3 regions of the Paenibacillus konkukensis genome follow, and region 2 is predicted to be linked to each of the others. Evidence: a T-box and tRNA genes for the amino acid it is inferred to sense, from the RefSeq annotation. Region 2 holds a T-box; the other regions hold tRNA genes.
What was found. A T-box is a leader RNA that pairs with one kind of tRNA and senses whether it is charged. The one in region 2 lies ahead of tyrS (tyrosine--tRNA ligase), so its partner is inferred to be a tRNA-Tyr.
Positions count from the first base shown of each region.

Region 1: it has a tRNA-Tyr gene. The T-box ahead of tyrS (tyrosine--tRNA ligase) is inferred to sense a tRNA for this amino acid. The anticodon was not compared.
Region 3: it has a tRNA-Tyr gene. The T-box ahead of tyrS (tyrosine--tRNA ligase) is inferred to sense a tRNA for this amino acid. The anticodon was not compared.

Region 1 is NZ_CP027059.1:2,853,284-2,863,642, forward strand. Features, by position in the region: gene SK3146_RS12055 (glycoside hydrolase family 95 protein) at 1-819, opposite strand, end outside; gene SK3146_RS12060 (DUF3817 domain-containing protein) at 1,081-1,374, opposite strand; gene SK3146_RS12065 (aldo/keto reductase) at 1,483-2,466, opposite strand; gene SK3146_RS12070 (NAD-dependent epimerase/dehydratase family protein) at 2,720-3,736, opposite strand; gene SK3146_RS12075 (glycoside hydrolase family 28 protein) at 3,759-5,357, opposite strand; tRNA gene SK3146_RS12080 (tRNA-Gly) at 5,696-5,766, opposite strand; tRNA gene SK3146_RS12085 (tRNA-Pro) at 5,771-5,847, opposite strand; tRNA gene SK3146_RS12090 (tRNA-Leu) at 5,855-5,937, opposite strand; tRNA gene SK3146_RS12095 (tRNA-Arg) at 5,944-6,017, opposite strand; tRNA gene SK3146_RS12100 (tRNA-Cys) at 6,071-6,144, opposite strand; tRNA gene SK3146_RS12105 (tRNA-Gly) at 6,156-6,227, opposite strand; tRNA gene SK3146_RS12110 (tRNA-Leu) at 6,236-6,320, opposite strand; tRNA gene SK3146_RS12115 (tRNA-Lys) at 6,332-6,404, opposite strand; tRNA gene SK3146_RS12120 (tRNA-Gln) at 6,418-6,489, opposite strand; tRNA gene SK3146_RS12125 (tRNA-His) at 6,500-6,575, opposite strand; tRNA gene SK3146_RS12130 (tRNA-Tyr) at 6,594-6,676, opposite strand; tRNA gene SK3146_RS12135 (tRNA-Thr) at 6,696-6,771, opposite strand; tRNA gene SK3146_RS12140 (tRNA-Phe) at 6,792-6,867, opposite strand; tRNA gene SK3146_RS12145 (tRNA-Asp) at 6,893-6,969, opposite strand; tRNA gene SK3146_RS12150 (tRNA-Met) at 6,988-7,064, opposite strand; tRNA gene SK3146_RS12155 (tRNA-Val) at 7,081-7,156, opposite strand; tRNA gene SK3146_RS12160 (tRNA-Glu) at 7,187-7,261, opposite strand; tRNA gene SK3146_RS12165 (tRNA-Ser) at 7,275-7,366, opposite strand; tRNA gene SK3146_RS12170 (tRNA-Asn) at 7,377-7,452, opposite strand; tRNA gene SK3146_RS12175 (tRNA-Ile) at 7,457-7,533, opposite strand; rRNA gene rrf (5S ribosomal RNA) at 7,576-7,692, opposite strand; rRNA gene SK3146_RS12185 (23S ribosomal RNA) at 7,846-10,359, opposite strand, start outside.
Region 2 is NZ_CP027059.1:7,464,866-7,475,224, forward strand. Features, by position in the region: gene SK3146_RS32535 (transglycosylase domain-containing protein) at 1-2,051, opposite strand, end outside; T-box leader at 2,236-2,515, shown strand; gene tyrS (tyrosine--tRNA ligase) at 2,567-3,823, shown strand; gene SK3146_RS32545 (DUF4177 domain-containing protein) at 4,304-4,489, shown strand; gene SK3146_RS32550 (NUDIX hydrolase) at 4,797-5,282, shown strand; gene rpsD (30S ribosomal protein S4) at 5,592-6,191, opposite strand; gene SK3146_RS32560 (TVP38/TMEM64 family protein) at 6,547-7,140, shown strand; gene SK3146_RS32565 (aminopeptidase) at 7,171-8,286, shown strand; gene SK3146_RS32570 (HPr family phosphocarrier protein) at 8,378-8,626, shown strand; gene SK3146_RS32575 (Fpa/YlaN family protein) at 8,987-9,274, shown strand; gene cax (calcium/proton exchanger) at 9,328-10,359, opposite strand, start outside.
Region 3 is NZ_CP027059.1:3,299,508-3,309,866, reverse strand. Features, by position in the region: rRNA gene SK3146_RS14190 (23S ribosomal RNA) at 1-1,819, shown strand, start outside; rRNA gene rrf (5S ribosomal RNA) at 1,974-2,090, shown strand; tRNA gene SK3146_RS14180 (tRNA-Asn) at 2,098-2,173, shown strand; tRNA gene SK3146_RS14175 (tRNA-Ser) at 2,177-2,265, shown strand; tRNA gene SK3146_RS14170 (tRNA-Glu) at 2,275-2,349, shown strand; tRNA gene SK3146_RS14165 (tRNA-Val) at 2,371-2,446, shown strand; tRNA gene SK3146_RS14160 (tRNA-Met) at 2,462-2,538, shown strand; tRNA gene SK3146_RS14155 (tRNA-Asp) at 2,557-2,633, shown strand; tRNA gene SK3146_RS14150 (tRNA-Phe) at 2,661-2,736, shown strand; tRNA gene SK3146_RS14145 (tRNA-Thr) at 2,757-2,832, shown strand; tRNA gene SK3146_RS14140 (tRNA-Tyr) at 2,851-2,936, shown strand; tRNA gene SK3146_RS14135 (tRNA-Trp) at 2,943-3,016, shown strand; tRNA gene SK3146_RS14130 (tRNA-His) at 3,037-3,112, shown strand; tRNA gene SK3146_RS14125 (tRNA-Gln) at 3,122-3,193, shown strand; tRNA gene SK3146_RS14120 (tRNA-Gly) at 3,204-3,278, shown strand; tRNA gene SK3146_RS14115 (tRNA-Cys) at 3,289-3,362, shown strand; tRNA gene SK3146_RS14110 (tRNA-Leu) at 3,372-3,460, shown strand; tRNA gene SK3146_RS14105 (tRNA-Arg) at 3,480-3,556, shown strand; tRNA gene SK3146_RS14100 (tRNA-Leu) at 3,562-3,641, shown strand; gene SK3146_RS14095 (ABC transporter permease) at 3,944-4,885, shown strand; gene SK3146_RS14090 (carbohydrate ABC transporter permease) at 4,889-5,761, shown strand; gene SK3146_RS14085 (response regulator) at 5,795-6,808, shown strand; gene SK3146_RS14080 (sensor histidine kinase) at 6,805-8,655, shown strand; gene SK3146_RS14075 (alpha-L-arabinofuranosidase C-terminal domain-containing protein) at 8,669-10,359, shown strand, end outside.

The DNA of each region.
Region 1 (10,359 bases), 3.4 Mb from region 2:
ATCCCGCCTCAACTGCTCATAGCCTTTGGCGGCTGCCGAATCCAGCTGGCTCAATACTTCCTTCTCCGGATCTTCATACCGGAAGGTCGTATTCGCGGCGAGCAGCAGCGTCACTTCATCCGCCTGCTCCACAGACAGAAAATCGCCTATCGTCTTCACGGTCCCGCCCCGCACCGCCGCTCTCAAACCGGCACGGAACTCTACGCCTTCCTTGCCGCATTCGCCGAGCATCATGATCGTATCCGTTCCGATGCTTTTCGTTCCTCCGTCAAACGGCCGGCGCATGAAATGGACGCCGAAAGTCAGCCCTCCCGGCTTATTCGTTTTCAGGCGGATCGCCATCACATGGTCGGCCGCGCTGCTGAAATATTCTCTCGTATATTCATAGCCGTCCAGCTCGTAGCGGACGCCGGCTATCGCCGTTTCCAGATCCAATTCCCTGCGGTAGGCGGCAGTTTTTTGATCGTGATGCAAAAAATAAAAAAGAAGATCCCCGAGCGGCTGATACGGATGCAAATATTTGGGCGCCGACATCAGCGCCATCCGGCTCAAATGCTCCGCTTCCTGCTGTTTTCCTTCAAACAAAAGGCGCCGAATTTCCGGCACGTAGTTTAAAGCATCGGGGTTATTGGCCTTCTTGGGGCCTCCGTACCATACAGTATCTTCGTTAAGCTGAATTTTTTCCTGGGCTACCGATCCGAAGATCATTCCTCCCAGCCGGCCGTTGCCGATCGGAAGCGCCTCCTGCCACCTGCTTGCCGGCTGCTCATACCATAATACCGGGCGGTTCAGCTCGGCCTCCTTATGCAAACTGCTCATGCAAAGACTCCTTCCTGTCATAAAAAGCTTCAACAAAGCTGCGACCTATACGCATACCTTTTTTATTTTATAGAAGTTTGTCCGGCAGTTACATGCAGAATGCTCATCTGTTTTTGCATAAAACTAAGATAACCCCACAAAGTGAGGCTCCTAGCTTCGAAGCCGAATCAAGTACTTTGCGGGGACCCCGAATAAAAAAAGCCTCGATTCGGAGCTTTTTCCACGATGTTTGACCCTGCGTAAGCGGTAGCTTGATGCCGGTTAACGGCCGCTTCGGCGCAGCCGGGCGTCCAACACAAATGTGCCGAAGGGCAGCAGCGATGCGAGAATCGCGCCCAGTACCTTGAAGATGTTCCAGCGGTGCGCCCATGTCACATGGGCAAGCGCCAGCAAATACAAGATAAACAATATGCCGTGAAGCATGCCTATGTATTTGACCGGCTGAGGAAAATCCGCATAATATTTGAGCGGCATGGCGATAATCAGAAGCACCAGGAATGAAATGCCTTCATAAATGCCTATGGCCCGAAGCCGCCCGATAGGGGTTTTGAACATGTGGCTCCTCCTGTCCTAAGGGATATTTTCCTAATCATTATATATAAAAAAACCGCTGTCGTAATACGAACAGCGGCATTTGTCAGAATGAATTCATTTTTATGGCAATCAATACGCTCCACGAATATGCTCATGAACCTCTTGGTGATAAAAACGGTTCAGCTTCTCATGATCAAACGGCGAGAACGGTTCCACGTCCAGCACGCCCAGGTTGTCCTCGACTTGAGCCGTATTTTTGAAACCGGGAATAACGCAGGTCACATTCGGATTATCGAGAATCCAGCGAAGTGCGGCCCTTGTCATATTGCCTCTGCCTTCTCCGATCCATTGCAGCTGTCTGCTCAATTGAACGCCCTTCTCGAACGGCAAGCCTGCGAACGTTTCTCCGACATTAAAGCTTTCTCCGTTGCGGTTATAGCTGCGGTGATCGTCCTTGTCAAAGGCGGCGTCCTCCTTGAACTTTCCTGTAAGCAGCCCGCTGGCGAGCGGCAGGCGGACGAGAATGCCGACTCCGCGCTCTTTGGCGCGCGGCAGCAGTTCTTGCTCCGGCTTTTGTCTGAAAATATTATAGATCACCTGAAGCGCTCTCACATTCGGATTTTCCAGGCAAAGCAGCCCTTCCTCCACCGTCTCCACGCTTACGCCGTATTCGCGGATCTTGCCTTCGCCGCGCAGCTTGTCCAGCACTTCAAACACCGAGCCGTCCCGCAAAATGGAAATAGGCGGACAATGAATTTGGTACAGATCGATTCTTTCTCTCTGCAGCCGCTTTAAGCTTTGCTCGCAATAAGCGCGAACCGCGGCTTCCGTGTAATTATTCGGATCGTGAATATCTCCGGAGCGGCAAAATTTGGTGGCGATATGGATTTGATCTTCCTTGCCTTTGGTCGCTTGGGCAAGAAGCTCCTCGCTATGGCCGTTCCCATACACATCCGCCGTATCAAAGAAATTGACGCCTGCCTCCATGGCGCGTTCCAAACCTTTTAACGACTCCCCGTCATTCACAGTCCCCCAAGACCCGCCGATAGCCCACGTGCCGAAGCTGACCTCGCTTACCTTTATATCGCTAGATCCTAACTGTCTATATTTCATAGCTTCTATTCCCTCCCTGATGGCTGACCGTGCTTACGCCCGGCCTTCTTCTATTATAGCCGCGGAGCAGCTGCTGCAAAATAACGCAAAAAAAGTTCAGTTACTTACATTTAGGTAAGCATGGCGAGAATTTGTCGTCCCTTTGCGACATTCGGTTCGCGCGCCAACAAGCGGTACGCAACAAAGCCGAAGACGGGCCCCGTTGCATCTCTTCTGCAAGCGCTGGCCCCGTCCCCGGCTATCCGTTCATTTCTTATATAGATAATAATTTCAACTGTTTGCCGAATTCCGTATAAAGCCCTGTCAGCCGATCCTCCAGCAAATCCTTCTCCGTATCGACCTGATGACCGTCGCGCTCATACCAGTCAAGCAGCATTGAAAGTCCGGCAGACAGAGAGATGTCCGCTTGATAGCCGGGCAGATCGCGTTTCAGCTTGCTGTTGTCGAACAGCCCGGAGTAGCTTTTTTCATAATAAAGATGTGAAAATAACGCCGGACTCGCCTGCACCAGCAGATCCGTGCTGATATGAACGATGTTCGGCTCTACGCCGAGCAGCTTGCCGAATTCCAAATATAAGTCCTGCCAAATATGCACATCTTCGTTGGTTGCATGATAGCTTTTTCCATACATATTGGAATTGCCTACGGCGCCGACGAAAGCCTTGGCCACATCCGGCGCAAAGCTGAAGCTCCACGGTACGGTACCGTCGCCGAACATAAGAAGCGGCTTACGGCTTCTTATACGGTGCACGATATTAAAGTTTTGGCGCAGTACGCCAAGATTCGCGCAGCCGATACCGTAGGTTAAAGAAGGCCGGATGATCGTCACGGGAACTTCGCCCAGCTTGATCATGCCGCCCAAATAACGTTCCATCTCCGCTTTTTGAAACGCATAGGCGAATGAAGGATCGTCAAACAGCTCCTCCGCGTCCTCGGCCGTCGGAATCGTACGGAACGGTCTCTTGTAAGCGGCCGTGCTCGAGCAAAAAACAAACTGTCCTGCTCGTCCGTGCAGCGCCTCCAACGTTGCCTGTGCGTCGGCCGCGTCGAAGGAAATCATATCGATGACCGCATCAAACCGGCGATCTTTCATCAGCTCGCGGAATTGCTCTCGATTCGATTTGTCGCCCGTAATGCATTCCACTTCGCCGGAAAATAAATGATTCTTGCTGCCGCGGTTGAACACGGCAACCTCGTATTGCTTGGCGAGAGCCGCTTCCACGATGGAACGGCTGATGACGCCGGTTCCGCCTAGAACTAATACTTTCATGATGTCACCTGCTTTTTTCTTCCTATTTTACCACAACCATACCTTCTGCCGTAGCATCTACTGCGATATCTTGAACCGCTTTCTCCAGCATATTGCCGGAAAATACGATATCCTTCGTTTCCCCGCCGCTGATTTGGGCGTACACATCCGTTCCGCGCACGGCAGCAGCGCCTTGCACGTACGCTCCTTGAGTATCGCGCAGCTCAATGACCGGCGTATCCGCGTGCGGACGCTTCATCCCGAATCCGTGCAGCTCGATGTCCTCGCCCTTATCGATCGTAAGAGCCGCTCCCTCCCGGGTCTCGATCCGCACATGATGCATTTGAAGCGAACGCACATATTTGCAGTACATTCCTTTGCCTGCCATCACGAGTTCTTCGCGCACCATATCCGGTTCTCCGCCCTGCTCGTTCGGATCGCTTGTCATCTCGATATGAATATGATCCAGCACGACATCCTCGATCGGCATTTCCGGCAGACCGTACAGGAAGCCGGCCGCGCCCAACACTTCGGTCGCCGTAATATGGCTCAGGCGGATGTGACGGAACACCGGGGTCGCCTCGGTAACCGGCTGCGCCAGCGGGCTTGAAATATCCGGATTGGCCGGATCAACGCCGTAACGGTAGAACGAGTTAATGGCGATCGGACACAGCACGCCTTTCATGAAAATATTATTCACCTGCACATGCTCGATCGTTCCCCCACGGGCCCGGTTCGACTTAAAGCGGATGCCGCGGTCCGTTCCGATAAAGACGCAGTTGGAGATGACGACATGGCGGATGCCACCGGCCGTCTCGCTGCCCAGCACGACGCCGCCGTGTCCCGCCCGCATCGTGCAGTTCGTTACCGCGACGTTCTCCGTCGGGATGCCGATGCGGCGCCCATCCTCGTCGATCCCGGATTTCAGGCAGAGGCAATCGTCTCCGACATCGAATTGGCAATCGGATATGCGCACGTAACGGCAGGAATCGATATCGAGCCCGTCGCCGTTAGGCGTATCCGAAGGATTGTGAATGAGCAAGCTGTGCAGCGTTACATTATCGCAATAGACCAGATGCGTATTCCAGAATGGAGAATTTTGCAGCGTCACTCCTTCGATCCGCACATTCGTGCAGCGGAACAATTGAAGCAGCGCGGGACGTAAAAATTGCGTCTCCCACTCCACGATATTGCTCTTGATACTCATCAGATGGCTGTTCAACTCAAACAACTGCTTCTCCCGCTCGCTGGAAGGGCGGCGTCCCGCTTTGCATTCATGATACTGCTTCCACCAGGCTGAGCCTTGTCCGTCGATAATGCCTCCGCCTTGAATCGTCACATTCGTCAAATCAATGCCATATACCAACGGGGAATAGCCGTAGCATTCATAGCCGGACCAGCGGGTTTTGACAAACGGATATTGATCCGGGTCCGTCGAAAACAATAGCTTAGCCCCCGAATCGATATGCAGCGTCATATGGCTCTTCAGATGAATGGCCCCCGTTAAATAAGTGCCTGCAGGAAAATATACCGTACCTCCGCCGGCCGCTTCGCAAGCTTCCATCACTTTGCGGATCGCTTCCGTATTCAAGGTCGTCCCGTCTCCGACAACCCCGTAATCCAACACATTAAACATCGTCATGGTGTCTCTATCCTCCTAAATTTCACCAAGTGAGCGGAGGACTATAAGCTCCGCTCACGCGCTGTATCTCTATCAATCCTGTTTATTATCTCATATGTTGGTATACCAGACTATCCGTTGTATTTAACCATTACTCAAATTAGCGAGGATTTATTCAGACCGAAACCTTCATCGTCTTTATTTAACCGGCCGATACTCCGTATTTAACCTCGTTTTCCTCCCCGCTCATGCAGGTTTACATCGTCTGCATTCCCGATTTCCTTCCATGTATCATTTTTCCCGTAATAGAAAAAGAGCCTCAGGATCTGATCCTAAGACTCTTTCGCTATGTTTCAGAAAGCGGGTGATGGGAATCGAACCCACGCTACCAGCTTGGAAGGCTGGAGTTCTACCATTGAACTACACCCGCGAGATGGTCGGGACGACACGATTCGAACATGCGACCCCCTGGTCCCAAACCAGGTGCTCTACCAAGCTGAGCTACGTCCCGAAGATTATGGTGCCGGTAGAGGGACTTGAACCCCCACGGTTTCCCTCACGATTTTGAGTCGCGCGCGTCTGCCAATTCCGCCATACCGGCTTACTACGTGCCCTGAGAGATTCGAACTCCCGACCTTTTGATTCGTAGTCAAACGCTCTATCCAGCTGAGCTAAGGGCACATAAAAGTTATTGATTCCTTGATCCTAAAGCATCTGCGGCTCCAATAAAACAATGGAGGCGCCACCCAGACTCGAACTGGGGGTAAAGCTTTTGCAGAGCTCTGCCTTACCACTTGGCTATGGCGCCGGATAAAGGAAAGCGGAAGACGGGAATCGAACCCGCGACCCTCGCCTTGGCAAGGCGATGCTCTACCGCTGAGCCACTTCCGCAAAACCAATGCGCTCGAGAGGACTCGAACCTCCACGGGGGGTTAGCCCACACGGACCTGAACCGTGCGCGTCTGCCAATTCCGCCACGAACGCATAATGAAATCTGAGCCATGTAGGACTCGAACCTACGACACCCTGATTAAAAGTCAGGTGCTCTACCAACTGAGCTAATGGCTCGCAATTAGAAATACTGGGGATCTAGGATTCGAACCTAGGCATGACGGAGTCAAAGTCCGTTGCCTTACCGCTTGGCTAATCCCCATCAAAGATCATGGGGCGATCGATGGGACTTGAACCCACGAATGCCGGAGCCACAATCCGGTGCGTTAACCCCTTCGCCACGACCGCCGCAGCTCGAAACCGGTATGGAGGCTGATGGATTCGAACCACCGAACTCGTCAGAGAACAGATTTACAGTCTGCTGCGTTTGGCCACTTCGCTAAGCCTCCATATTTGTTGCGAAAGCAATGGTGCCGTCGAGAGGACTTGAACCCCCAACCTACTGATTACAAGTCAGTTGCTCTACCAATTGAGCTACAACGGCAAATTATTATTAAGATTACATGGTGGCTCGGGACGGAATCGAACCGCCGACACGAGGATTTTCAGTCCTCTGCTCTACCGACTGAGCTACCGAGCCTAATGTATTCGGTGAAAAATGATAATGGCGGAGCCGACGGGATTCGAACCCGCGGTCTCCTGCGTGACAGGCAGGCATGTTAGGCCTCTACACCACGGCTCCACACTGTAAAAAGTAAATTGGTTGCGGGGGCAGGATTTGAACCTGCGGCCTTCGGGTTATGAGCCCGACGAGCTACCGGGCTGCTCCACCCCGCGTCGTTAAAAGTATATATGGTGGAGGCTGAGGGGATCGAACCCCCGACCCTCTGCTTGTAAGGCAGATGCTCTCCCAGCTGAGCTAAGCCTCCATATATGTCTTATACCTTTATTGGAATTTATGGTGACCCGTAGGGGATTCGAACCCCTGTTACCTCCGTGAAAGGGAGGTGTCTTAACCCCTTGACCAACGGGCCATGCTGTATATTATGGCGGAGAGAGAGGGATTCGAACCCTCGAGACGCTTGTGACGCCTACACGATTTCCAATCGTGCTCCTTCGGCCAACTCGGACACCTCTCCAGAGGAGAAATGGCTCCCCGAACAGGACTCGAACCTGTGACAACTCGATTAACAGTCGAGTGCTCTACCAACTGAGCTATCAGGGAACAATGGTGGGCCTTAGTGGACTCGAACCACCGACCTCACCCTTATCAGGGGTGCGCTCTAACCAGCTGAGCTAAAGGCCCTTATGTCTTGAATGCTGTGATAAAACACAAGATTAAAGCTTTGCTTGGCGACGTTCTACTCTCCCAGAACCCTTCGGTTCAAGTACCATCGACGCTGGAGGGCTTAACGGTCGTGTTCGAGATGGGAACGCGTGGTTCCCCTCCGCCATCATCACCAAACGGTGTAGCTTGTTCAAGGCTTGCGCCTTGAAAACTAGATACGAAACTTGTGCGCGTAGCGAGCAATGGTTATTTGTTCTTCCCGGTTTGTTTCCGGGCCCCGAGAAAGTATTTGGAATCAGCTTCGAAGCTTCTCTTCACTTTCTTGGGAACTAGGTTAAGCCCTCGACCGATTAGTATTCGTCAGCTCCACACGTTGCCGTGCTTCCACCCCGAACCTATCTACCTCGTCGTCTTCAAGGGGTCTTACTTACTGGGAAATCTCATCTTGAGGGGGGCTTCACGCTTAGATGCTTTCAGCGCTTATCCCGTCCGTACGTAGCTATCCAGCCATGCTCCTGGCGGAACAACTGGTACACCAGCGGTACGTCCATCCCGGTCCTCTCGTACTAAGGACAGCTCCTCTCAAATTTCCTACGCCCACGACAGATAGGGACCGAACTGTCTCACGACGTTCTGAACCCAGCTCGCGTACCGCTTTAATGGGCGAACAGCCCAACCCTTGGGACCTACTTCAGCCCCAGGATGCGATGAGCCGACATCGAGGTGCCAAACCTCCCCGTCGATGTGGACTCTTGGGGAGATAAGCCTGTTATCCCCAGGGTAGCTTTTATCCGTTGAGCGATGGCCCTTCCATTCGGTACCACCGGATCACTAAGCCCGACTTTCGTCCCTGCTCGACCTGTTTGTCTCGCAGTCAAGCTCCCTTCTGCCTTTGCACTCTTCGAATGATTTCCAACCATTCTGAGGGAACCTTGGGGCGCCTCCGTTACGCTTTAGGAGGCGACCGCCCCAGTCAAACTGCCCACCTGACACTGTCCCCATACCGGATCTACGGTACCAGGTTAGAACTCCGATACGATCAGGGTGGTATCCCAACGTCGCCTCCACACAAGCTGGCGCTCATGCTTCTCAGGCTCCCACCTATCCTGTACAGATCGTACCAAAGTCCAATATCAAGCTGCAGTAAAGCTCCATGGGGTCTTTCCGTCTTGTCGCGGGTAACCTGCATCTTCACAGGTATTAAAATTTCACCGGATCTCTCGTTGAGACAGCGCCCAAGTCGTTACGCCATTCGTGCGGGTCAGAATTTACCTGACAAGGAATTTCGCTACCTTAGGACCGTTATAGTTACGGCCGCCGTTTACTGGGGCTTCGGTTCATAGCTTCGGGTTCCCCCTAACCACTCCCCTTAACCTTCCAGCACCGGGCAGGCGTCAGCCCGTATACTTCGCCTTGCGGCTTCGCACAGACCTGTGTTTTTGCTAAACAGTCGCTTGGGCCTTTTCACTGCGGCCCCCTCGGGCTATTCACCCTACCGAGGCACCCCTTCTCCCGAAGTTACGGGGTCATTTTGCCGAGTTCCTTAACGAGAGTTCTTCCGCGCGCCTTAGCATGCTCTGCTCGCCTACCTGTGTCGGTTTGCGGTACGGGCACCTTCTCCCTGGCTAGAGGCTTTTCTTGGCAGCCTGAACTCATGACCTTCGCTACTGTTATTTTCACTCCCCATCACAGACCAGCCTTACGATCAACGGATTTGCCTATTGACCAGCCTCTCTGCTTGGACGGGCATCCATCAGCCCGCGTCACTATCCTTCTGCGTCACCCCATCGCTCATAACGGTTCACGGTGGTACAGGAATTTCAACCTGTTGTCCTTCGACTACGCCTTTCGGCCTCGCCTTAGGTCCCGACTTACCCTGAGCGGACGAGCCTTCCTCAGGAACCCTTAGGCTTTCGGCGGATCAGATTCTCACTGATCTTTTCGTTACTCATACCGGCATTCTCACTTGTGTACTGTCCAGCGCTCCTTACGGTACACCTTCAACCTATACACAACGCTCCCCTACCCCTGCGTCACCTTCATTCCAGCCTCGAAGCGGCGCGTTTAGCCCTGGGGTGCATTTAGCCAGATTCCTTGAATCTACTTAAAAGTAGAATCTGGCGAATGTCCCGTGTCTAAACGGTAACCTCAAAGATGCAATGAAGGCGACGCGAGCCATAGCTTCGGTGGCGTGTTTAGCCCCGTTACATTTTCGGCGCAGAGTCACTCGACCAGTGAGCTATTACGCACTCTTTCAATGATGGCTGCTTCTAAGCCAACATCCTGGTTGTCTGCGCAACTCCACATCCTTTCCCACTTAACACACACTGGGGGACCTTAGCTGATGGTCTGGGCTGTTTCCCTCTTGACAATGGATCTTAGCACTCACTGTCTGACTCCCGGGATAAAGTATGTGGCATTCAGAGTTTGACTGGACTTGGTAACCCTTGGCGGGCCCCGCACCCAATCAGTGCTTTACCTCCACTACTCATCTCCCGAGGCTAGCCCTAAAGCTATTTCGGGGAGAACCAGCTATCTCCGAGTTCGATTGGAATTTCTCCGCTACCCCCACCTCATCCCCGAATTTTTCAACATTCGTGGGTTCGGGCCTCCAGTGCGTGTTACCGCACCTTCACCCTGGACAGGGGTAGATCACACGGTTTCGGGTCTACGCCCACGTACTTCGTCGCCCTATTCAGACTCGCTTTCGCTGCGGCTTCGGCTCTTCACCTTAACCTTGCACGGGAACGTAACTCGCCGGTTCATTCTACAAAAGGCACGCCATCACTCATTAACGAGCTCTGACTTCTTGTAAGCACACGGTTTCAGGTTCTATTTCACTCC
Region 2 (10,359 bases):
GGGAAATATTCCGGCTTCTTGTCGATCGCCGCGTCCATGGCAAGCGCCCATATATCTTTGGCGCGGTTGGTGCCCCCCGTTTTTTTGCTCAGCTTGTATGCGGGAGAGTCATAGCCTGCCCATACCCCGAGCGTAATGTCGGGCGTATATCCCATATACCAGGCGTCCGCGTCATCCTGCGTAGAGCCCGTTTTGCCGACGATCGAGATTTTTCCGTAATGCTTGAATTTGCTCATCAGATCCGTCGCAGTCCCTGCGGTAACAACGGTGCGCATCATATCCGTCATCAGATAAGCCGTCTGCTCGGAGAACGCCGTTGTCGGCTTCAACTCCTGCTCGAAGACGGTTTTTCCGTTGGAATCGGTAATTTTACGGATCATAAACGTTTCATTATAAACGCCTTTGTTGGCGATCGCCGCGTAAGCGCCGGTCAGCTCTTTGACCGATACGCCGTATTTCAGACCGCCGATAACCCCCGTTTGGGCGACGTAATCTTCCGGGGAAATGGTGGTGATGCCGAGCTTTTTGGCGAAATCCCAGGCGTTCTTGATGCCGACGACATCAATGAACAGCTTGATGGCCGGAATATTGTACGACTGGTTCAGCGCGCGGCGCGCTGTAATCAGGCCGTGATACTGGTTATCCCAGTTTTCCGGAATGTGATAACCGACTTTCGTGCCGTCCTTCAAAATAATCGGAACGTCGTCGATGATCGAGGCGGGCTGAATCGCGCCTTTCTCAATCGCCGGCACATAGGCCGCAATCGGCTTCATGGTCGAGCCCGGCTGACGGTAAGCTTGGGTCGCATGATTAAGCTGTTCCGTGAAAAAATCGCGCCCTTCGATCATGCCGAGAATCGCGCCGGTTTTGTTGTCGATCATGACCGCGCCGATTTGCTCCACCCCTTTGGTCGGATCGTCCGGAGTAAAGTTTTTGGGATTCTCGGAAATGACATGCATCGCGTCGTAAATGTCTTTGTCGATCGTCGTATAAATATGATAGCCGCCGCGGTACATTTGCGCCTGTACGTTTTTCAGCGCTTCACTGTAGGCATCCGTATCCGGCTGTGTCGCAAGCTTCGGATCTTGCGCCTTAAGCAGAGCTTTGGCCGCCTCTTTTTCGACCTCAATCATAAGATAAGGATAGGTGGAATACGCCTTCTTGGACGGCTCGGCGAGCGAGCTTTGCAGATCGAAGCTCAGCGCCTCCTGATACTGCTGCTGGTTGATTTTACCCTCTTCGAGCATCCGGCGCAGCACCAGTTGCGCTCTGGAGACAGCACGCTTGAAGGCGGCTCCGTCGAACTGCCCTTTGCTCGTGAATGCCGAATAGTTGCTCGGCTGCTGCGGCAGACCGGCCAAATACGCCGCCTGCGCAATATTGAGATCATGCAGATCGTTAATGTTGAAAATGCCTTTGGCCGCCGCTTTAATACCGTATAGATTATAGCCTGTCGAACCGTTGCCGTAAGGAATTTTGTTTAAGTAAGCAAGTAAAATTTCATCCTTGGACATGAGCCTTTCCATGCGCAGAGCGAGGAAAATTTCCTTCGCTTTCCGGCTGTCTTCACGGTCCAGGGACAAGAAAACGCGTCTGGCAAGCTGCTGGGTAATCGTGCTGCCGCCGGTCTGGACGTTCTCTCTTAACAGCTTCTGTACGACCGCTCGCGCCGTACTCCTGAAATCGATGCCGTGATGCTCGTAAAAATTGTTGTCCTCGATGGCGAACACCGCATCGAGCATAATTTGGGGAATGTCCTTCAGCTCGGCCATTCTGCGGTCTTCCTCCGAGCGCAGCTGGCCGATTACGGTATCGTCGTTAAAATAGACGAAGCCGGTCATCGCATTTTCCTGTACTTGCTCCATCATAAAATCTTTGCTGCGGACAGGGTCGTCCTTGACCAGCGCAGAGACGTATCCGAATGCGGCTCCGCCTCCGAGAAATCCCGCAATGATGCCGGCTATGAACATCCATTTGAGCGTGATCAGCGTGTATTTGCCTATGTTCCATAATATCTTTCCGGCCTTACGTTCTTTTTTCTCCATCTCCATGCCGATAAAAATCCTCCCGATTTTGGAAAACATACGTAGTTTATTATAGCACAAAGGATCATCGCATGGACACTGGCGTTGCTGACGATTCAATGACGCATGTTTGACAATCGAATCCATCTTGTGATATAACTTGGGTTAATCGCATACGACAAATGCTTTGAAGGACTTGGCGACCGGGCAGGAACGAGCTGTGCCGCCGCCGCGAGTAGAGTCGGGAATTCAGCTTGCAGAGAACCGGTGGGTGGTGCGAACCGGCAGTTGACCTTGATTCGAATTACCGTCCGGAGCAGGGGAAGGGAACGTTAGACCTTAACAAGTAGCTTCCTGCCGGGTTTGACCCGTTATCGTTTCAAAGTGAAAGCATACGACTTTTTCCCCGGTGATACCGGCTGCGGAAGAAGCCTCGTTATCAATGCTTTAATTAGGGTGGTACCGCGAGCAACAGCCTTCTCGTCCCTTTGTGGATGAGAGGGCTTTTTGTATTTTATTTTACTTACGAAAGGGAGTAGAGCATTGTGGACATTTTACAGGAACTGAATTACAGAGGATTGATTCATCAGTTGACCGACGAAGAGGGATTGGCCAAAAAGATCAGCGAAGAGCCTATCGTCCTGTATGCCGGGTTCGACCCGACGGCGGACAGCTTGCATATCGGCCATTTGCTGCCGATTTTATGCTTGAAGCGTTTCCAGATGGCGGGGCATTTGCCGATCGCTTTGGTAGGCGGCGGCACCGGGCTCATCGGAGACCCGAGCGGAAGATCGACGGAGCGTTCGTTAAATACGCAGGATATCGTCGTTGAGTGGACCGACAAGCTGAAAAAGCAGCTGTCCCGCTTCCTGGATTTCGATTCGAGCGTGAATCCGGCACGGATGGAAAACAACTACAACTGGCTCGGCGATCTGAACGTCATTACCTTCCTGCGAGACATCGGCAAAAACTTCTCGGTCAATTACATGCTGGCCAAAGACAGCGTGGATTCCCGCTTAAGCAACGGAATTTCCTTTACCGAGTTCAGCTACATGATTTTGCAGGCTTACGACTTTTTCCGCATGAACAGCGATATCAACTGCTCCCTGCAGGTGGGAGGAAGCGACCAGTGGGGCAACATTACGGCAGGTCTGGAGCTGATCGGCAAATCGACGGGCAACAAGGCGTTCGGCTTGACGATGCCTCTCGTTACGAAAAGCGACGGCACCAAGTTCGGCAAAACGGCCGGAGGCGCGGTCTGGCTCGACGCCGACAAAACGTCTCCGTACCAGTTCTACCAGTTCTGGATCAATACGCACGATAACGATGTCGTGAAGTTCCTCAAATACTTCACCTTCCTCGCTCCGGAGGAAATTGCCCGCCTGGAAGAACAGGTGAGCGCAAGTCCGGAGAAGCGCGAGGCGCAGCGCGTTCTGGCCAAAGAAGTAACGGAACTTGTGCACGGAGCGGATGCGGCTCTGAGCGCAATTAAAATTTCCGAAGTTTTGTTCAGCGGCAACGTGGACACTCTGTCGGGCCGCGAGATCGAGGATGCGTTCCAGGATGTACCTTCGGCGGAAGTGACGGGCGAGATTGCGCTGATCGATTTGCTGCTGGCGGTCAAAGCGGCGCCTTCGAAGCGCCAGGCGAAGCAGGATATCGAGAGCGGAGCGGTTTCCGTGAACGGGGCGAAGGTGACGGATCTGAATAAAGCGCTGACGGCCGGCGACGGGATGGAAGGTAAATATATCGTCATCCGCCGCGGCAAGCGTAATTACTACCTCGCCAAGTTCGTGTAAACGCGCTAAAGCCATGATAGGCTCGCGATAGTTGCATAGCTATAAACGGAAAGGTCTCGGGTCCCGTTCATCGCAAGATGAGCCGGGACGAGGCCTTTTTTAGTGTTTATGAATGCTGCCTGCAAGAACGAAGGGGACAAGCAAAGCGGAAGAGAGCTCCCGTTTGCCCTTCAGCAACCAAAAAGCCGCCTTCCATTAAAATGAAGGGCAGCCTTGAAGTCATCGATTACCGGCTGCAGAACTCGCTGACGACAAAAATCCCTGATATTTAAGGGCTTGCGGTCGTTGCCAAATCAATTAGCCCCACTCCGCTCATTATGTTTTGTTTTGTGAAGTTCCATCCATACCCGTCCTTTTGCCAAGATAAAGGTGGCATTAAAGAAGCGAACACATGGTACTAAGGAGGGAAAGTGCTTTGTGGATTATTTCTGTTAATATGGTACCATAGTGAAAAAGCATGGTAGGGAGGTGGCAATTGGAGTGTACGAATACAAATATGTAGAAACATCATTAGGTGGAATTTTCACATCCGCAAAGCATCGAGAAACAATTGACGAAAATGCCAAAGAAGGATGGAAATTAGTACAGGTTTTACCGACAAACTATAATGGATATGGTAAACCTACTTCATACGAGATCATTTTTGAACGTCTCATTCAAAAATGATTTAGGAATAAGGATTGGACGGTTCATTAAATAAACGAGATACGCTCATAAATTAAAGCACTCAGCAGAGTGCTTTTTTTGCTATTGAAGTTCGCAAGTCAGCAGGTCTGGACGGAACTTATTGAATGAAGGGCAGATTAATTTAATGCTTGCAGCGCTCAAGATAAATTTGATAATGTATAAATACACAATTTTACATATAATTATGTGGAGTGGCTGGCTTAAGTAAAGTGCGACAGAATTTTTTCTCCTTTGTGTTCAAAAGGGCCAACGAGGAACGTTAGTGGAATGTTGAGGGGGGATTTCAATGTCAATAAGAACCAGAGTTGCATGTGTTGCAGTAAAAGATGGACATATAGTTCTCATGGAAAAGCTGATCCCTAGCTACTTCAACTATAATCAATTAACCCCACCTGGAGGTGGGTTGGAGCTCCATGAAACCCTTGAGGAAGCATGCATTCGAGAAATGGATGAGGAGACGGGATTAAGGATACATTGCCCCATTCTTAAAGGAGTTGTTTCATATATCAACTACAGTAACAACGATCATGCTGTAACATTTTTCTTTGTTACCGATGAAGTACACGGTGAGCTTATTACCAAAGAGCCTGAGAAGCATATTCCAAGGTGGGTCGAAATTGAAACATTAGCAGATAATAAGTTGGTTCCTTGTTATTATAAAGAATTCATAAAAATCATGCTAGACGAAAACAGTGGCATGCTCAATGCACGGTTAGAATGGAATAAGAAAGACTCTGATAAGAACTTTATTTGGAGTGTAAGTTTGAAATAACGGAGAACGATAGATGAAATACATGAGGGCACCTACATATTGTTGGCACAACGAAAATCACCGAATTTCAACGGAAATCGTTGAATTTATAGCGGATATGAAGTTAAATACAATATGGAAGTGTTCGTTCGTTATTCTGTGTGGAATAGGAGTATATGTTCGTGTTATTATGTCGGGAGGTTGCATTGAGATGAGCATGGGCGCATTATAATGCATTAAATTGCAATGTTTATTGTATAAAAAAAGCCCGAAACCGCTGATAACAGTGGTTTTGGGCTTTTTGTCGTAGCATCTTGCGCGTTAATTTTATTAACGGCTGTAGAACTCGACGATTTGCTTTTCGTCAATTTCTTGAGGCAATTCGGAACGCTCAGGAAGACGAGTGTATTTACCTTCTACGGAAGCGTCGTTGAATTCCAGGTAAGCCGGCAAGTAGTTGCGGTTTGCCAAAGCTTCTTTAACGGAAGACAAGCCGCGGCTTCTTTCGCGAAGGCCGATTACGTCGCCAGTGCTCACAAGGTAGGAAGCGATGTCCACTTTTTTACCGTTAACGGTAACGTGGCCGTGAGCTACCAATTGACGAGCGCCTGCACGGGAGTTAGCGAAGCCAAGACGGTAAACCAGGTTGTCCAGACGGCTTTCAAGCAGGATCATGAAGTTTTCGCCCGCGATACCTTGTTGCTTAGTTGCTTTGTCAAACAGGTTGCGGAATTGTTTTTCGTTTACTCCGTACATATGACGAAGCTTTTGTTTTTCTTGCAGCTGAATGCCGTAGCCGCTCATTTTTTTACGTTGTCCCGGACCGTGTTGTCCTGGAGGGAACGGACGTTTCAATTCTTTTCCTGTGCCGCTGAGGGAAATACCCAGACGACGGCTAAGTTTAAATTTAGGACCTGTGTAGCGTGCCATGTATAATGAGCTCCTTTTGGTTATAAAATGGTGGGTGGTTTCCTCGGGTGAAACATATGCCCGATTTCATTCAAAGCCCTAGACCGGAAACGGTCCGGCACCTGACAAGAATCTCAGCCGCTGTCTTGTCAGCAATGAAACCAGTGAGGGTGACACATGCCTCCACCATAATCGTGAGTCCCGTCGCCGGGAAGACGATCATCTCGACTTCTAATTCTATAAAAATTGCCTATCTATGTCAAGTGGTTCACTGATTTTGCATATCTGCTCCAAGAAAGCGGACAATGGCGCGCCGAATATGGAAATGAAGCGGAAAAGTGGTACAATGGTAGAATGAAAGAAGGGGGTATGTTTTTTGGCCGAATGGAATGTCAGGCATTTGTCCGACATTTTGCAATCTTGGGGACTGTTAGGACATGTGGCGGGGATGATGCTGGCTTATTTGCAGACTGTGCTGCCGTTTATCCCTTTTGTCATCGTCGCCGGGGCCAACGTGCTGATTTTCGGATTATGGCTCGGCTTTGCCGTCAATTATGTGATGGCGGTCTTGGGGGCTGTAAGCACATTTCTGGTGGCTCGCAATTACGCAAGAGGATGGGTGGAGAAAAAGCTTGAAAAATACGCTTATATCGAGAAATTCAACCAAAAATTAGAGCAAAACGGATTTCTTTACATAGCTGTTTCAAGGGTCATTCCGGTGCTGCCTTCCTTCGGAATCAATTTGGCGGCGGCGGTGATGAAGGTAAGAACGCGGGATTTCGTGCTCGGTACGATGGTCGGCAAATTTCCGATGATTTTTTTGGAATCGCTCATCGGGCATGATTTGTTGCATTTTCATCACAATAAAGGCAGACTCTTTCTGCTGCTGCTCATTTTTGTCGTTCTGATTCTCATCGGCAACATCTACAAGAAAAAATGGTTTGACAGCGGCAATAATAAAATAAGTTGAAACAAACTTGAAGCGAAAAGGAGAATGGACATGCGTGATCCCCGTTTACAACAGCTGGCCCGCAATATTGTCGGCTATTCGCTGGACGTGCAGGCCGGCGAAAAAGTTCTGATTGAAATGATCGGAGCGGAGCGCGAGATTGTTAAATGCCTCGTCGAGGAGGTTTATGCCAGAGGGGGCCTGCCTTATGTGGAGCTGATCGAGCCGTCCGTGCAGAGCGCTTTGCTGCAATCGGCGACTAAGGAGCATATCGAGCATTGGGCCGAAATGGATTTGAAGCGGATGAAGGATATGAACTGCTATGTGGCGATTCGCAGCGGCTCCAACGTCAGCGAAATGTCCGACGTGCCCAAAGACCAGATGAAGCTGTACGAAATGTATTACAGCAAGCCGGTACATTTGGAGCAGCGCGTGAAGAAAACCCGCTGGGTCGTCCTTCGCTATCCGAGCCCGTCGATGGCCCAATTGGCGAATATGAGCACGGCGAAATTCGAGGACTTTTATTTTGACGTGTGCAATCTCGATTACGCCAAAATGTCGGAAGCGATGAACCCGCTGCAGGAGCTGATGAACCGGACCGACCGCGTCCGCATCGTTTCTCCGGGAACGGACATTCAGTTCTCCATCAAAGGCATCGGCTCGGTCAAATGCTGCGGCCGCCGCAACATTCCCGACGGGGAAGTATACACCGCTCCGGTACGCGATTCCGTTAACGGGGTCATCCGCTACAATACGCCTTCCGTCAAAGCGGGAATTACGTTCGAGAACATTACGTTCCGCTTCGAAAACGGCAAAATCGTCGAAGCCTCCTGCAACGACACGGATCGTTTGAACGAAATTTTGAACTCGGATGAAGGCGCGCGTTATATCGGGGAATTCAGCCTTGGCTTCAACCCGCATATTTCCACGCCGATGAAGGATACGCTGTTCGACGAGAAGATCGACGGAAGTCTGCACTTTACGCCGGGTCAAGCCTATGAGCAGGCGGATAACGGCAACCGTTCCTCCGTTCATTGGGACCTTGTGCTAATCCAGCGTCCTGAGTACGGCGGAGGGGAAATTTACTTCGACGACGTGCTGATCCGCAAAGACGGCAGATTCGTCATACCCGAGCTGGAAGGATTGAACCCGGAACATTTGAAATAGTTGTTGCGTGTTATTCCTTTCCAATGTATCATGAAAAAGAAAGCGATTTATCTTTTTGATAAATGCTAGTAGTCGCATGGAGGGATTAGATATGACAAGTGCCAATAACGCTGCAATCGTAGAAATTTCACAAACCGCAAACAAATTCAGATCGTCCATCGTTTTACAGTACGATAACAAGTACATCGACGTGAAAAGTATTCTCGGCTTGTTCACAACGCTGCTAACAAGCAGCAATTACGATCTGCACGTTCACGGTCCGGATGCAGAGGAAGCCAAGAAGGCTATGGCTGAAGTGTTTAACAAACACAATCTTCAAATCAACAGCATTCAAGACTAAACCTGCCTACGACGGTATTTCCATTTCAGGATGGAAATGCCGTTTTTTTGTTGTTTAGGAAATGCTGCGCAGTAAATTCCTATGGATATCCGCGGGCTCCCCCGAAAGTAATGTCTAACTATAAGAACGATCGCAGCGGAATGGTTAGACGCCGAGCCAGTTGAAGCCGGATGCGGACGGAATAAGCTTCGGGGAAATCGCGTCGCTTTTGGGGGATTCGTTCTATAAAAGCCCGTTGTTGGCGGTGCTGAGCAGGAAATATAAGGCAAGTACGAAACTACGTGGTCAACTCTCTTGTGTATTAGTTCATTTTCGACTAATATTAAGCTATGAACTCGTACGTACAGGGGGGAAAGCTTGATGTCATCATCCGATTTGTTACTTGGCCTATCGCAGAAAGCGCTCCATCTTCTCCAAGAGGATGCCGATAAAATTGAAAAGCTCATCGAAGTACAGATGGAAAACTTAACAACACGCAAATGTCCTCTGTATGAAGAGGTGTTAGATACACAAATGTACGGGTTGTCCAGAGAAATCGATTTTGCCATAAGGGCAGAGCTGATTACGGAAAATGTAGGCAAACAGATCTTGGTTAAGCTCGAGCGCAACTTGGCACAGCTATATGAAGCCTTGAACAAAAAAGAGTAGCCTTCTTCATCGAAGGCCACTCTTTTTTCTTTTTTGGAGGCAGGATTACAAGATTACACCAGGAAAAAGGCGATGCCGAGGATGCAATAAACGACGAGTAGCAGAACGCCCTCGTACCAGTTGGTCGTGCCGTCCTGGGAGATCGACTTGGCGATAATGACGGACACGCCGATCGCTACAAGCTCGAAGGTGCTGAAAACGATGTTCATCGTTTTGCCGAAGAGCAGCGAGACGAGCACGAGAACGGGAGCGACGAACAGCGCGATCTGCAGACTGCTGCCGACGGCGATTTCGACGGCCGCTCCGATTTTGTTCTTGCGCGCCATCATCACCGCTGCGCTATGTTCCGCGGCATTGCCGATAATAGCGATCAGGAAGGCGCCTACGAACAGCTCGGACAAACCGAATTGATGGGTAATCGTCTCCAGCGTGCCGACCAGCCATTCGCTGGTGAAGGCGACCATGGCCGTCGCGATAATCAGGAACAGAATGGAAGCTTTCTTGGACCAGGCCGGTTCGCCGTGCTCGACGGCTTCGTCGGAAAGTTCATTTTTATGAGTAACCATCGAGAAATATAACCACAGCAAATAAGCCGCGATGAGGATGCATGCAACCAATACGCTTAAGTTGGACGTCTCGAAGTTGGTCAAGCTCTTGGCGAACGCCGCGGGGACGAATAGAGCGATGACGGCAAGCGTCATCAGCGAGCCGTTATGGCTGGCCAGCTTGACATTGAAATGCTGCTCTTTGTATTTGAGTCCGCCAAGAAACAGGCTCAGACCAAGCACCAGCAGCAGGTTCCCGATGATCGAGCCGGTAATGCTCGCTTTGACGATATCGAACATGCCGTCCTTCACCAGGAAGATAGCGATGATCAATTCCGCCGCATTGCCGAATGTGGCGTTCAGAAATCCGCCGAGCCGCTCTCCGGCGTAATGAGCCACGCTTTCCGTCGCTTTGCCGAGAAATCCGGCGACGAACACGATGGCGATACAAGAGATAATAAACTGCACTGTAGCGGACGCTATGCCGGTGTAATGGGCCAGCGCGCTGAGAACGAAGCTTGCGATCAGCCCGATGGAAAA
Region 3 (10,359 bases), 3.8 Mb from region 2:
GCTTAGAAGCAGCCACCATTGAAAGAGTGCGTAATAGCTCACTGGTCGAGTGACTCTGCGCCGAAAATGTAACGGGGCTAAACACACCACCGAAGCTATGGATTGTAGATTTTATCTACTCTGGTAGGGGAGCGTTGTGTATAGGTTGAAGGTGTACCGTAAGGAGCGCTGGACAGTACACAAGTGAGAATGCCGGTATGAGTAACGAAAAGATCAGTGAGAATCTGATCCGCCGAAAGCCTAAGGGTTCCTGAGGAAGGCTCGTCCGCTCAGGGTAAGTCGGGACCTAAGGCGAGGCCGAAAGGCGTAGTCGAAGGACAACAGGTTGAAATTCCTGTACCACCGTGAACCGTTATGAGCGATGGGGTGACGCAGAAGGATAGTGACGCGGGCTGATGGATGCCCGTCCAAGCAGAGAGGCTGATGTGTAGGCAAATCCGCACATCATAAGGCTGGTCTGTGATGGGGAGTGAAAATAACAGTAGCGAAGGTCATGAGTTCAGGCTGCCAAGAAAAGCCTCTAGCCAGGGAGAAGGTGCCCGTACCGCAAACCGACACAGGTAGGCGAGCAGAGCATGCTAAGGCGCGCGGAAGAACTCTCGTTAAGGAACTCGGCAAAATGACCCCGTAACTTCGGGAGAAGGGGTGCCTCGGTAGGGTGAATAGCCCGAGGGGGCCGCAGTGAAAAGGCCCAAGCGACTGTTTAGCAAAAACACAGGTCTGTGCGAAGCCGCAAGGCGAAGTATACGGGCTGACGCCTGCCCGGTGCTGGAAGGTTAAGGGGAGTGGTTAGGGGTAACCCGAAGCTATGAACCGAAGCCCCAGTAAACGGCGGCCGTAACTATAACGGTCCTAAGGTAGCGAAATTCCTTGTCAGGTAAATTCTGACCCGCACGAATGGCGTAACGACTTGGGCGCTGTCTCAACGAGAGATCCGGTGAAATTTTAATACCTGTGAAGATGCAGGTTACCCGCGACAAGACGGAAAGACCCCATGGAGCTTTACTGCAGCTTGATATTGGACTTTGGTACGATCTGTACAGGATAGGTGGGAGCCTGAGAAGCATGAGCGCCAGCTTGTGTGGAGGCGACGTTGGGATACCACCCTGATCGTATCGGAGTTCTAACCTGGTACCGTGAACCGGTATGGGGACAGTGTCAGGTGGGCAGTTTGACTGGGGCGGTCGCCTCCTAAAGCGTAACGGAGGCGCCCCAAGGTTCCCTCAGAATGGTTGGAAATCATTCGAAGAGTGCAAAGGCAGAAGGGAGCTTGACTGCGAGACAAACAGGTCGAGCAGGGACGAAAGTCGGGCTTAGTGATCCGGTGGTACCGAATGGAAGGGCCATCGCTCAACGGATAAAAGCTACCCTGGGGATAACAGGCTTATCTCCCCCAAGAGTCCACATCGACGGGGAGGTTTGGCACCTCGATGTCGGCTCATCGCATCCTGGGGCTGAAGTAGGTCCCAAGGGTTGGGCTGTTCGCCCATTAAAGCGGTACGCGAGCTGGGTTCAGAACGTCGTGAGACAGTTCGGTCCCTATCTGTCGTGGGCGTAGGAAATTTGAGAGGAGCTGTCCTTAGTACGAGAGGACCGGGATGGACGTACCGCTGGTGTACCAGTTGTTCCGCCAGGAGCATGGCTGGATAGCTACGTACGGACGGGATAAGCGCTGAAAGCATCTAAGCGTGAAGCCCCCCTCAAGATGAGATTTCCCAGTAAGTAAGACCCCTTGAAGACGACGAGGTAGATAGGTTCGGGGTGGAAGCACGGCAACGTGTGGAGCTGACGAATACTAATCGGTCGAGGGCTTAACCTAGTTCCCAAGAAAGTGAAGAGTAGCTTCGAAGCTGACTCCAAATACTTTCTCGGGGCCCGGAAACAAACCGGGAAGAACAAATAACCATTGCTCACAAACGCGCACGAGTTTCGTATCTAGTTTTCAAGGCGCAAGCCTTGAACAAGTCATACCGTTTGGTGATGATGGCGGAGGGGAACCACGCGTTCCCATCTCGAACACGACCGTTAAGCCCTCCAGCGTCGATGGTACTTGAACCGAAGGGTTCTGGGAGAGTAGAACGTCGCCAAGCGGTACATTCCCTGATAGCTCAGTTGGTAGAGCACTCGACTGTTAATCGAGTTGTCACAGGTTCGAGTCCTGTTCGGGGAGCCATATGGAGAGGTGTCCGAGTTGGCCGAAGGAGCACGATTGGAAATCGTGTAGGCGTCACAAGCGTCTCGAGGGTTCGAATCCCTCTCTCTCCGTAGCAGTAAGGCCCGTTGGTCAAGGGGTTAAGACACCTCCCTTTCACGGAGGTAACAGGGGTTCGAATCCCCTACGGGTCACCATTTATGTTATAATGGTTATATGGAGGCTTAGCTCAGCTGGGAGAGCATCTGCCTTACAAGCAGAGGGTCGGGGGTTCGATCCCCTCAGCCTCCACCATATAAACTTCAACGACGCGGGGTGGAGCAGCCCGGTAGCTCGTCGGGCTCATAACCCGAAGGCCGCAGGTTCAAATCCTGCCCCCGCAACCAATTTATCTTTTATAGTGTGGAGCCGTGGTGTAGAGGCCTAACATGCCTGCCTGTCACGCAGGAGACCGCGGGTTCGAATCCCGTCGGCTCCGCCATTTAAGTCAGAAGCGAATGTATAGTAAGGCTCGGTAGCTCAGTCGGTAGAGCAGAGGACTGAAAATCCTCGTGTCGGCGGTTCGATTCCGTCCCGAGCCACCATGTACTACACAATGTGTTACGCCGTTGTAGCTCAATTGGTAGAGCAACTGACTTGTAATCAGTAGGTTGGGGGTTCAAGTCCTCTCGACGGCACCATTGATTACAACATAATATGGAGGCTTAGCGAAGTGGCCAAACGCAGCAGACTGTAAATCTGTTCTCTGACGAGTTCGGTGGTTCGAATCCATCAGCCTCCACCATATTATAGGGGCATAGTTTAAAGGTAGAACAAAGGTCTCCAAAACCTTTGGTGTGGGTTCGATTCCTGCTGCCCCTGCCAATTTTTTTATTATAGCTGTGGCGGTCGTGGCGAAGGGGTTAACGCACCGGATTGTGGCTCCGGCATTCGTGGGTTCAAGTCCCATCGATCGCCCCATGTTTATATTGGGGATTAGCCAAGCGGTAAGGCAACGGACTTTGACTCCGTCATGCCTAGGTTCGAATCCTAGATCCCCAGTTTATTTTATGCGGAAGTGGCTCAGCGGTAGAGCATCGCCTTGCCAAGGCGAGGGTCGCGGGTTCGATTCCCGTCTTCCGCTCCATATGTTACCTGGCGCCATAGCCAAGTGGTAAGGCAGAGCTCTGCAAAAGCTTTACCCCCAGTTCGAGTCTGGGTGGCGCCTCCATTTTTTTACGCCGGAGTGGCGGAATCGGCAGACGCACAGGACTTAAAATCCTGCGGTAGGTGACTACCGTACCAGTTCAAGTCTGGTCTTCGGCACCAAGTAAAACTTCATAATTATGTGCCCTTAGCTCAGCTGGATAGAGCGTTTGACTACGAATCAAAAGGTCAGGAGTTCGAATCTCTTAGGGCACGCCATACTTGCCGGTGTGGCGGAATTGGCAGACGCGCGCGACTCAAAATCGTGAGGGAAACCGTGGGGGTTCGAGTCCCTTCACCGGCATACAAAAAAGCATGAATCTTTAAGATTCATGCTTTTTTGTATTTTATACGAAAATCCCCAGTCGATCTTAAATCCGCTATGTGTCCGAAATACTCACTTTTCCGGCTGGCAATTGTATTCAAACCCGCTGGAGTCGTAATGTATGATAGTTTTATGAAAGCGTTTCCTCGAACTTATACTAGGGTCTGCCGATCATCGATAACAAAGTGAAATCAGTTAAGAAATCGATATATTGGGGAACGCAATTCACAGGATGAGCCTCTATAATGAGTTCAAATGCCGTTTATACATTGGAGGTCATTATGAGAGGTGCTCAAGCAGCAGCTGCATCCGTCGGGCAGGGTCTAAAAAAAGCGCGGATCGCAGCCCATCTTCCGTTTTATGTCATGATTTTGCCGGGATTGGTTTATTTCCTGATCTTTAAGTATGTGCCCATGCTTGGATTACTTATTTCGTTTCAGCGCTATGATCCGTTTTCCGGCATGTGGAGCAGTCCATGGGTCGGTATGGATAATTTCAACAGGTTATTTACCGAACCGGATTTTCCGTTACTGCTTACAAATACATTTGCTTTCGCTTGTTTGGATATCCTGTTTTTTTTCCCGGCTCCTATCATCCTCGCTTTGCTATTGAACGAATCCAGACTGAAAACGATTCGGAACACCGTACAGACCATCATGTACGGACCGCATTTTATTTCCTGGGTCGTTATCGTGTCCATGACGATGACTCTGTTCTCTTCACAAGACGGAATTATCAATCAATGGCTGGTGTCGGCCGGCTTCGGTAAAATCGAGCTGTTTACGAAATCGGAGTGGCTGCGTCCGATGTGGCTGCTGCAAAATATGTGGCAGGGTGCGGGATGGGGATCGATTTTATATTTGGCCACGATGGCCTCCATCGATCCGTCGTTGTATGAGGCGGCCAAGGTGGACGGTGCGGGGCGGTTTCGGCAAATATGGCATATTACGCTGCCGGGCATTCGCTATGTCGTTATCGTGCTGTTCATTTTAAGACTGGGTCATTTTATGGATATCGGGTTCGAGCATATTTTCTTGCTGCAAAATCCGCTCAATGTGGGCGTATCCGACGTATTCGATACGTATGTGTATCGTACCGGCATACTTCAGCGGGATTACAGCTACTCGGCGGTCGTCGGCATGTTTAAATCGATTGTCGGTCTTACGCTGGTGCTGACTGCCAACAAGCTGGCGCGCAAATTCGGCGAGGAAGGGGTGATCTAGCGGATGAAAGCGGGACAGTCTTTTAAGGATAATGTCTTCAATACTTGCGTGACCGTCATCCTCATCGGTTTGGCGGCGACCGTCGTCTTCCCGTTGCTGTTTACTTTGTCCAGTTCTTTTGCGTCGAGCAAGGAGCTGCTGCTGAAAGGCGTTGTTCTATGGCCTGAGGAATGGACGCTGGAAGCATACAGGTTTTTGCTGGACAACGCCCAATTTACGCGCGCTTTCTATAATGCTATTTACATTACCGCAGTAGGAACGCTCATCAATATGGCGCTGTCGACGCTTATGGCTTACGGGCTTTCTCATCCGGGGGTAAAGGGCAGGGCGGCCGTCAATGTCATCGTGCTGTTCTCAATGCTATTTCAGGGCGGAATGATTCCAACTTACCTGGTGATCCATGGGCTCGGACTGATCAATTCGTATTGGTCCATATGGCTTGCGGGAGCGATCGCTCCCTTTAACCTGATTGTGATGCGCAGCTATTTTCAGACTTTGCCCGTCGAAATCAAAGAGTCGGCCCGGATCGACGGCTGCGGGGAATTTAAAATATTATGGCGGATCATCCTTCCGGTTTCGCTGCCGGTGCTAATCACTTTTACGTTATTTTATACGGTGGCTAATTGGAATACTTACTTTCAAGCGATTTTGTATTTGAATGATGCCAATTTATATCCGCTCCAGGTGTTTCTTCGCCAAATCCTGATCGTGAACTCCTCCGAGCTGGGGCTCGTTGTTACGGATACCGGGTACAGCTATACCCCCGCCGTACCGCATGCAGCTATTCTGCTGACGGCCTTGCCTCTGCTTATGGTGTATCCGTTCATGCAAAAATATTTCAGCAAAGGCATGATGATGGGTTCGGTCAAGGGATAGCTTAGCACCCTGCGCGGTATTGGGGGGATTACAGTGTATCATGTGCTTGTCGTGGAAGACGAACTGCTGATTAGGGATGCGCTTGTGGAAATGGTGCATCAGCTGGACGGATTCAAGGTTACGGGGGAGGCCGCAAGCTGTGAAGAAGGCTGGCGCCTGATGCAGGAGCTATGGCCGACGGTGGTCATCACCGATATTCAGCTGCCGGATCAGGATGGTCTGGAGCTGATTCACCGGATTCGCAATCAGCGGCTGCCGGTGGTGACTATCATTATCAGCGGGCATGACCGATTCTCTTATGCGCAAAATGCGATCCGGCTGCATGTATCCGAATATTTACTGAAGCCCATCTCGGAGGTCGAGCTTCACTCCGCGCTGTCTCGTTCTGTCGGCAGGCTGGAAACGTGCATAGAGCCGAATCAAATATTGCGCGACATTCAGCGGTTCATCGACCGGTTGCATGAATTCGAGCCGATCGGGCTGTTTGAACAGACCGACCGGATATTGCATGCGATTCTGGGCGGACGTTCGCTGGATCAGGGCTCCCAAACCAGTTATCTTCGCATTTTTATGGGGAAGCTCACGGAATATATCAAGATCATTCATCCGGAATTTCAGGATGCCTCACTTCCGGAGGATTTGAACGAACAGCGGGTGCGGCACGTATTTCACGATCTGCTGCACGAATGGACGCTTCGTTACCCCCAGTTTGCCGGGAACAATATGAGATTGGTCATCAAACGCGCCTGCGAGTATATGGGGGCGCATATGCAGGACGAATTGACGCTGAAACAAATGGCGGATTACTCCAATTTGAGTCCTTCGTATTTCGGAGTGCTGTTCAAACAATATACAGGCAAAAGCTTTGTGAACTATTTGAATTATATCCGCATTGAAAAAGCGATGGAGCTCCTTCGGACTTCGGATAAAAAGGTATATGAAATCGCCGAGGATGTCGGTTTCGCCACGCTGCCCTATTTCAATCGCGTATTCAAGCATGTCGCGCTGGTGACTCCTAACGAGTACCGCAAAGGGTTAGGCCTATGAATGCGGGAAGCTGGTTCAGCCGCCGCTCGATCAAAGTCAAGCTGATTGTTATCCTGCTGGCGGCGGCGCTGTCCTCCATATTGCTGACGGGCGCGCTGTCGCAATATTTCTATATGAAAGCGGCCAAAAACGATTTTTACCAGTTTGCCGACGATGCTTCGTATCGCCTCAACCGGCAAATCGAATTGTATTTTCAACAAATGAAAATATCCGTATCTACCCTGATAGCCGGCCCGCTGCCGGAGCGCAACGATTTCACCCGAAACAGGGGCAAAGCGGGAATTATTCAGAACTGGCTTGTCAGCGGAGGGGCGGTCACGCCGACTTATCCTGCGGACATTGAGGATGTATTGAACAACTATGTCGCTCTGAACTATAGCGAAGTAGACAGTCTGTTTCTGATGTCTCTCGACGGAAGGGCCATATCCAATATTCAGCGCTTTGACGAAATTTCCAAATCGTATATGAAGGAGCCGTGGTACGGACTGGAGATGATGAGCGACTTGAAGCTGCTTCCGACTCACAGATCCCAGGTGACAGGTAAAAACGTCATCTCCATGCTAGTTCCTGTCTATTCGACGGAAACGATGAAGCTGGCGGGAAGGCTTGTCATGAATCTGAAAATCAGCGAGCTGGAAAAAACTATCGTCCGTTCCTCATTCGCTAAGAAGGGGTATTTTTTCATTGTATCCAAGGAGGGGACCATTGTGTATCATCCCGACTCGGCCATGATCGGCCAATCGCTTCAATCGACCTCCTTGGCCGGGCTTAAGTTCGATACCGCATCCTCCGTTCAGCCTGTACAAGGCCAGGAGATGCTGGTCGCCTACAATACCTCCGAGCTTACCGGATGGAAAGTGGTAGCGATGGTTCCGTTCGAAGTGATGGCCAGCGGGGTTACCGTAGCGCGCAATGCGATGATCGTGGCTATGCTCGGGCTCGCCGCCATGGTTCTGATCGTTGTGCCGGTCATTGCGCAAAGGTTTACAAGTCCGCTGCGCAAGCTGAAGCAGCTTATGGAACATGTAGAGAAAGGGAATTTGGATATGCGGGCGGAGGTTGTTCCGGGTAAAGACGAAATTCAGCTGCTAAGCCGCAGTTACAATCGCATGACCAGGCAACTGCACGAGTATATAGAAACCATTGGCAGCATGAAGGTGAATGAGATGCAAATGCTGCTTAGACAGAAGGAAGCGATGATTCAAGCTCTGCAAAATCAAATCAATCCGCATCTGCTGTATAACACATTGGAAATTATTAATAGCTTGGCCTACATCGAAAAAAACGAGCGCATTCAGGTGATCGCCAAAAATTTGGGGGATTATTACCGGTATACGGCCTCCATCGTCGAGCCTGTCGTTTCTCTGAGAGAAGAGATCAGTCAGGTCAAGAAATACTTGGAAATCGTCAAGATTCGCTTTCCCAGACATTTTCAAAGCCGTTTTTATGTTCACGAGAAATATTTGGACGTTCTCATTGTGAAATGCTCTTTGCAACCGATTATCGAAAATACGGTCAAATACGCGGTGGAGCCAAGCGGAGGCCATGGCACGGTCATCGTCAGCGCCTACAATGAAGCTCAAGACCTGATCATTGAAATCGCCGATAACGGCAAAGGCATTTCGGACGGCAAGCTGGCGCAGCTGCAGCAGCGGCTCAATATCATCACGATGCAGGACAATAAGACGCTGATCCGAAGCGAATCGCTCGGCATTGTGAACGTTCATGCCCGGCTGGTTTTGCAGTATGGTTCGAAGTACGGGCTCACGATTACCTCATTCGAGAACAGAGGGACGGTCGTGTCCATCAGAATCCCTTTTCTGACAGAACGGCCCGCAAATAAGTGATAAGGAGCGGAAAATGATGGTTAACGTACAAAATGCACGGCTTACTATCGGCAGAGATATTGCGGATCATTGCATTCATCCGTATATTTTCGGACATTTTATCGAGGATATCGATGATCATATGCCCGCGATGCTGGCGTATCCTCTAACAAATATGGATTTCGAAGAGGAGGATCATAATTTGGACGGCGTGTCCGGGCCTTGGTATCCGCTCAATTTCGGAAAGCATACGCAGTATGCCTTGGAGCCCCCGGCCCGATTTCATTCCGGCCATAGCCAGAAAATCAGGATATTCAATAAAGACCGCTGCGCGTCGGGAATCGGACAGCGGATGCAAGTCGACGGGAGTATTCCTTATGCCGTCAGGATGTATGTAAGAGCGACACGCGAATTAAACGCGGTGCACCTGAAGCTGGTCGACCGCGCGAACGGCGACATGCTGGGGGAACTGGAGCTTGAGGTAAACTCCCATAGCTGGAAGGAAGTTACCGGCCGGATAACGGCTTCCCGTTCCTGCGCTGCGGCCGAGCTGCAGGTGTGGGCCGTCCCTCTTCCGCCGGCCGCATGGGCCGATTCGACTTCGACCGGCGTGATCTGGTTCGATCATATTTCCCTTCTCCCCGAAGGGCAGACCGGACTGCTGAAGCGGGAAGTGTTCGAAATGGCCAAGGCGCTGAACGGCGGTATTCTGCGGCTGGGCGGAAACTATATCAGCTTGTATCACTGGGAGGAGTTTGTCGGCCCTGTGTATTTGCGTCCCAATTATGTCAACGAAGCTTGGGAGCAGGCAGGACAGGTGCATAAATATTTCGGCACCGACGAGTTCGTGGACTTATGCCGGCAGCTTGCCGCCGAACCGCAAATTTGCGTAAATATGGGTACCGGCACGGCAGAAGAAGCGGCCAGATGGGTCGAGTACTGCAACGGAGACGCGAGCACCCCTATGGGAGCGCTCAGGGCGAGCCACGGGCATCCGGAGCCTTATCGGGTCAAATATTGGGAAGTGGGCAACGAGATGTACGGACCATGGCAGGCGGGCGTCTGCTCCGCGGAGACGTACGCGCAGCAATTCCTCACATTCGCGGCAGCGATGAAGGCCAAAGATCCGTCCATTGTGCTGCTCGGCTGCGGGACGGCGCGAGATTCGCTGGTTCCCGGCTGGAACCGCATCGTATTGGAAACAGCCGGTCATGCTATGGACTTCATTACGCTGCATATTTACCAAGGACAAAATTTTTTCCCTATCGATGCGGCAACGCCGGGAAGCGACCGGTTCAAAGCGATCGCCGCCTTCTCGGAAACGGCAAGATATTTGTTCGAAGAAATCGAATCGATCATTCAAGGCAGGGAAGATTTACGGCATCTGAAAATCGCGGTGACGGAATGGAACACGATGTATTTTCCAAATCCCGATATGCCGAACAATCATACGCTGGAGGCGGCCGTGGCGAATGCGTGCATGCTGAATGAAATGATTCGACAAAGTCATCTTGTGCAAATAGCCAACTTTTCCGATCTGGTTAACGGGTGGGTCGGCGGCTGCATTCGGGTAGGGGATCATTACGAGCGTATGAAAAAGCCCGGCTGGAGCGGAAAAAACGACGTCATATTCGGAACGGCCACCTATCACTTGCTGCGCTTATACGCGAACCGTAATCTTCATCGTGTCGTGCAAACCCGGACGCAGTCCGGTACGTTTCATGC